Linked DNA regions of Massilia sp. METH4. The protein of the gene in region 1 binds, or shares a complex with, the protein of each later gene. Links are inferred from orthologs where the notes say so. Each region holds a gene or a part of one and is shown in the gene's direction. Other genes may lie near its edges.

Evidence for each region.
Region 2: rpmG (region 1) and V6Z91_RS04575 share a complex: the UniProt entries of both Escherichia coli proteins name them as parts of the 50S ribosomal subunit. The link is inferred for Massilia sp. METH4 from one-to-one orthologs.

The regions. Positions count from the first base shown.
Region 1 is NZ_CP146614.1:489,668-493,398, forward strand. What follows is about bases 1-2,809. They hold rpmG (50S ribosomal protein L33), read left to right. Parts: upstream 1-1,225; coding sequence 1,226-1,393; downstream 1,394-2,809. Other genes in these bases: radC (DNA repair protein RadC), read left to right, coding at 94-768; rpmB (50S ribosomal protein L28), read left to right, coding at 977-1,213; V6Z91_RS02275 (fatty acid desaturase), read right to left, coding at 1,776-2,809. Also shown: more of V6Z91_RS02275, read right to left, coding at 2,810-2,972; V6Z91_RS02280 (mechanosensitive ion channel domain-containing protein), read right to left, coding at 3,074-3,731.
Region 2 is NZ_CP146614.1:1,024,047-1,026,834, forward strand. It holds V6Z91_RS04575 (type B 50S ribosomal protein L31), read left to right. Parts: upstream 1-1,153; coding sequence 1,154-1,423; downstream 1,424-2,788. Other genes in the region: rho (transcription termination factor Rho), read left to right, coding at 1-909; V6Z91_RS04580 (glycosyltransferase family 39 protein), read left to right, coding at 1,516-2,788.

The DNA.
Region 1 (3,731 bases):
GGGCGTAATTGGCACGCGGGCTTTATTTCATATCAGCATGGCCGGCAGTGGCGGCTTTCATAATGGCGATCCGACCACAGCCATGGAGGCGGCATGAGCATCTCTGACTGGCCCGTTCACCGGCGCCCGCGCGAACGGCTGATCCGCGAAGGCGCGCAGGCATTGTCGGATGCCGAATTGCTGGCCGTGTTCCTGCGCGTGGGGGTGCGCGGCAAGAACGCCGTCGACCTCGCGCACGACATGGTGCGGCACTTCGGCTCCCTGCATGCGCTGCTGCGCGCCAGCCTGAAGGATTTTACGGAGGTGCCGGGCCTGGGCCCGGCGAAATATGCGCAACTGAACGCCGTGATCGAGCTGGCGCGGCGGGCGATCGGCGACGAGATGCTGTCCGGCGAATCGATGTGCTCGCCACAGGCCGCCAAGGATTACCTGCGCCTCGCGATGGCCGGGCGGCCCTATGAATCCTTCCACGTGCTGTTCCTGGACGTGCGCAACCGCCTGATCGCCGCCCGCGAACTGTTCCGCGGAACGCTCACGCACACGAGCGTCTATCCACGCGAAGTGGTGCGCGAGGCGCTGGCGCGCAATGCCGCCAGCGTGATGCTGGCCCATAACCATCCATCCGGCCTGCCCGATCCCAGCGAGGCCGACGTACTGCTCACCCGCTCGCTCGTGCAGGCGCTGGCCCTCGTCGACATTCGCATCCTGGACCATTTTGTTGTGGCAGGGCATCGGGTTCATTCTTTCGCGGAAAACGGCCAGATTTGACAATCACCTCCCTGCCCCGCCGGGCGTTTACCGTTAGATATCAAGGACTTCGGCGGCATGCTTCATGTCACGGGTGGGCGCTCGTTGCAAATGTTAAATTTTATCGCGTGCTTGAGACACAATTGTTTTTCACAAGTGATTGATAAACCTGAGGTTTTTGGATACACTCCTGTTTTTCCAATTTTGGAAGTTATCTTAGGAGTGCAACATGGCACGTGTATGCCAAGTCACTGGGAAGAAGCCGATGGTCGGCAACAACGTTTCCCACGCAAACAACAAAACGAAGCGTCGTTTCCTGCCGAACCTGCAGAATCGCCGCATCTTTGTTGAATCGGAAAACCGCTGGGTCTCCCTGCGTCTGTCCAACGCCGGTCTGCGCGTGATCGACAAGGTCGGCATCGACGCCGTCCTGGCCGACATGCGCGCTCGTGGCGAAAAAGTCTAATAGGGAGCTATCATGGCAAAAACTGGCCGCGACAAAATCAAGCTGGAATCGACCGCTGGTACGGGTCACTTCTACACCACGACCAAGAACAAGCGCACGATGCCTGGCAAAATGGAGATCATGAAGTTCGATCCCAAGGCACGCAAGCACGTGACGTACAAGGAAACGAAGATCAAGTAATTGATCCTCGCTCCATCAAGAAAGCCGCTCTCGAGCGGCTTTTTTGTTGCCTGGACAGGATGGAGCGGCAGCATGGCTGCCCAATTTCCACGACGTTCCCTGACCGAATAATTTCCCGAAACCGGGCATCAGACCCCAATTTCTGGAAACAGTCCTGCCGGCATGGTGCGCACGACGCGGCGGCGCGAGGCCCCGACATTGCCTGCCGTGGCACGGTCGGATGTCGCGTAGGTACAACAGGGACAGTCCCCGAATTTTTACAACAGCTTTCCAGCGCGGAATGTTGCCCGAGGATCGGGGTCCGACCCCGGTGCTGGGAAATGTTCCAAAAGAGAAACCAAAACGGTCCCGAAGGGCCGTTTTGGTGAGGTGACGCGGGGGGTTACGCGTAGCTGCGCAGCCGCAGCGAGAAATCTTGCAGCGCCTTGATGCCGGAGGCTTCGGCGCGCTGGCACCAGTCCTGCAGCTTGTGCACCAGCTCTTCGCGGCTGAAGTGCGAGCGTTCCCAGATCACGCCGAGTTCGACGCGCATATTGTGCATCGTCTCGAGGGCCTTGCTGTGCTGGAACAGCTCGACCAGGTGTTCCTTCTGCGCCGCTTCCAGCTTGGCCGGTTCGCGCTGCATCAGCTTGCGGGCCGACTTCAGGAAGCCGGACTCCAGCTGCGCCTTGTGCTTCAGGTGCTCCACTTCCTCGTCCCACGCATGCTTGACCGACTTGGCGTACTTGGCCATCACGTCGTAGCGGTTGGCGATCACGGCTTGCAGCGTTTCGATGTCCGCATTCAGCTTGCCGGGCGCGAACTTCGGCTTCGGCGGCAGTTTCTTCACTTTCGCCAGGCCCACCATTTCCATCATGCGGATATAGCCCCAGCCGATGTCGAACTCGTACCACTTGGACGACAGCTTGGCCGACGTCGCATACGTATGGTGGTTGTTGTGCAGCTCTTCACCGCCGATGATGATGCCCCACGGAATGATGTTAGTGGCTGCATCCGAGCAGTCGAAGTTGCGGTAGCCCCAGTAGTGGCCGATGCCGTTGATGATGCCGGCGGCAGTGACGGGAATCCACAGCATCTGCACGGCCCACACCGTCAGGCCCTTCGCACCGAACAGCATGATGTTCAGGATCAGCAGCAGCGCCACGCCCTGCCAGCTGTACTTCGTGTACAGGTTGCGCTCGATCCAGTCGTCCGGCGTGCCGTGACCGTACTTGTCCAGCGTTTCCTGGTTCTTGGTTTCCGCGCGGTACAGCTCTGCGCCTTCCCAGAACACTTTCTTGATGCCCTTGGTGACCGGGCTGTGCGGATCTTCCTCGGTATCGCATTTCGCGTGGTGCTTGCGGTGCACGGCCGCCCACTGCTTCGTTACCTGGCCGGTAGTCAGCCACAGCCAGAAGCGGAAGAAGTGACTCGGAATCGCGTGCAGATCCAGCGCGCGGTGCGCCTGGTGACGGTGCAGGTAGATCGTGACGGCCGCGATCGTGATGTGGGTGACGATCAGCGTATAGATGACGGTTTGCCAGTTAGACAGACCAGTGATGCCATGCGTCAGGAAGTCCAAAACAGCGTTCAAGCTCAATCCATTCTCTTAAATGATTTCCAAGCGCGCGGAAATCTTGCGCAACGCCAGCAGACGTTACCATCCATTGTACGCGGATTCGTCCATGACATGCGCACCGATTACCGAACGTCATGTGGTATTTCCGGGACCGGCAACTGGCCGATGATCCGCATCTCGCGCTGCGGGAACGGCACCGATATCCGATGGTCTTTCAATGCTTTCCAGATTGCGCGATTGACATCGGACGTGACACCGCCGCGGCCGTTTTCCGGGTCGTTGATCCAGAAACCCACCTGCAATTCCAGGCCGTCCGCCCCGAAGTTCAACAAGGTGGCGCCCGGCGGGCGGGATTTCAATACCCGCGGCACCGATGCCGCCGCTTCTTCCAGCAACTTCAGCGCGAAATCAAGGTCCGTGTCATAAGCCACCGACACCTTGGTACCGATCCACACTTCCTTGTTCGACAAGGTGGTGTTCTGCACCGGGCTCGAGACGAACATTTCGTTCGGCACGATGGACTCCACGCCGTCCAGCCCCTGCAGCACGGTGTAGCGCGTGTTGATGCGCGCCACCCGGCCACTGAACTTGTCGACGGTGATCATGTCGCCGATCTGCAGGCTGCGGTCGAGCAGGATGATGAAACCGGAAACATAGTTGCTGGCGATCTTCTGCAAGCCGAGACCGAGGCCGACGCCGAGCGCGCCGCCGAACACGGACAGCACGGTGAGGTCGATGCCCACCAGGTTCAGGCTGAACAGCACGGCAAACACGATCAGC
Region 2 (2,788 bases), 530 kb from region 1 along the record:
GTCAACGGCGAATCGCCGGAAGCCTCGAAGCACCGCATCCTGTTTGAGAACCTGACGCCGCTGCACCCGAACGAGCCGCTGCGCCTGGAGCGCGAGATGAACGGCGCCGAGAACATCACCGGCCGCATCGTCGACCTGATCGCGCCGATCGGCAAGGGCCAGCGCGGCCTGCTGGTGGCATCGCCGAAATCGGGTAAATCCGTGATGCTGCAGCATATCGCCCACGCCATCACGGCCAACCACCCGGACGTGACGCTGATCGTGCTGCTGATCGACGAACGTCCGGAAGAAGTGACGGAAATGCAGCGCTCGGTGCGCGGCGAAGTCGTCGCTTCCACCTTCGACGAACCGGCCACCCGCCACGTGCAGGTTGCCGAGATGGTCATGGAAAAGGCCAAGCGCCTCGTCGAGATGAAGAAGGATGTGGTCATCCTGCTGGACTCGATCACCCGCCTGGCCCGCGCCTACAACACCGTGATCCCGGCCTCGGGCAAGGTGCTGACCGGCGGTGTGGACGCCAACGCGCTGCAGCGCCCGAAACGCTTCTTCGGCGCCGCCCGCAATATCGAGGAAGGCGGCTCGCTGACCATCATCGCCACGGCGCTGATCGAAACGGGCTCGCGCATGGACGACGTGATCTACGAGGAATTCAAGGGCACCGGCAACATGGAAGTGCACCTGGAACGCCGCCTGGCCGAGAAGCGCGTGTACCCGGCGATCAACCTGAACAAGTCCGGCACCCGCCGCGAGGAACTGCTGATCAAGCCCGACCAGCTGCAGAAGATCTGGATCCTGCGCAAGCTGCTGTACTCGATGGACGAGATCGAGGCGATGGAGTTCATCCTCGACAAGATGCGCGCCACGAAGACCAATACCGAGTTCTTCGACATGATGCGCCGCGGCGGCTAAGAACCGCCCAAGAACCGGAGCCAGGCGCTCCGGTTCTTTCATTCAAAAATTGCTTCAAAATGGGGACAGACCCCATTTTTCGGGAAACATTTCCTGGAAAATGGGGTCTGTCCCCATTTTCCAGTCAACGGTTGGTGTATAATCCCCGGCTGTTTTTAACCCTGGCAAGTGATCAGCAATCGGGTCGAGAAGCTGTTGGACCGACGAAGTGCTGTTTGGCTACCAAACTTTGAGAGAGAAGCACATGAAAGCCGATATCCATCCCGATTACCGTGAAGTCCTGTTCCACGACCTGTCCTGCGACTTCAAGTTCGTGACCCGCTCCACGATCCAGACCCGCGAAAAAGCGACCCACGAAGGCGTGGAGTACCCGCTGGTGAAGATCGAAGTCTCGTCGGAATCGCACCCGTTCTTCACGGGCCAGCACAAGATCGTCGACACCGCCGGTCGCGTGGAAAAGTTCCGCCAGAAGTTCGGCAAGGTCGGTTCCAAGACCGCCGTCTCGCAAGGCTGATCAGCCTTTTGCGCTTGAAGAAAGGCAGCTGCGGCTGCCTTTTTTTATTGTTTTCGCCGATACTCCTGTTTCCGACGTCAGCCCTTGAGTGAATGAAGCCCGTACGCCTCCCCGCCTCCGCCGTCCTTGCCCTGCCCCGCTGGGCCCTGTTTGCCCTGGCCATGCTGTATATCCTGCCCGGCGTGATCGGCCGCGAACCATGGAAGAACGACGATGCCGCCAGCTTCGGCGTCATGTGGACGATGGCACACGGCAGCTGGCAGGATTGGCTGTGGCCCAATATCGTGGGCATGTCGGTGCCGCAGGAAGGCCCGCTCATGTTCTGGCTGGGCGCGCTGTGCATCAAGCTGTTCGGATGGCTGCTCGGCGACGTGCTCGCCGCCCGCATCGCCACCATCGGTGTGTTCCTGCTGGGCGCGCTGTCGCTATGGTACGCCACCTTCAACCTGGGCCGGCGGCCCGAGGCGCAGCCGCTCAAGCTGGCCTTCGGCGGCCAGCCCGAGCCGGACGACTTCGGCCGCACGCTGGCCGATGCCGCGCTGCTGATCTACCTCGGCTGCCTGGGTTTCCTCCAGCACAGCCATGAAACCACCTCCGAACCGCTGCTGACGGCCCTGCTGGCGCTGACCCTGTACCGCTCGGTGCGCTATATGGAAAAGCCATGCTGGCGCAATGCAGCGCTGATCGGCGTGGCGCTGGGCCTGATGACGCTGACCCGAGGCTGGGTGCCGCCCGCCTTCGTGCTGGCGGCCCTGTTCATCTGCACGCGCTTCCTGGCGATCCCTGCCGGCAAGGCGCTGCCCCACCTGCTGGCCTCGCTGGGCGTGGCGTTCGCCGTCACGCTGCCGTGGCTGGTGCCCGCCTTCGCCACCCGGCCGTACGGCCAGGCGCCGCTGGTGGCCTGGAACACGTGGAACATGGCGCAGCTGGCGCTGCCGAGCCTGCGCCCCCTGCAAATCTTCTTCCGCGATGGCGTCTGGTTCTTCTGGCCCGCCTGGCCTTTTGCGCTGTGGGCCGCCTATGCCTGGCGCCGGCAGAACAACCTGCTGCACATCGTGGTGCCGACTACCTTCGTCATCGTGGCCATTGCCATGTTGCTGATGAATCCGGCGCCGGAACACGCCCAGCTGCTGATGCTGGTGCCGCCGCTGGCGATCATGGCCGCGTTCGGCCTGCTGACGGTGCAGCGGGGCGCGATCAACGCGATCGACTGGTTCTCCGTGATGGTGCTCACGCTGGGCGCCGCAGTACTGTGGCTGTTCTGGTATGCCCAACTGACGGGCTGGCCGCCGAAGCCGGCCCACAACGTGCTGCGGCTGGTGCCCGGCTACGTGCCCGAACTGAACTGGCTCGCCCTGCTGGTGG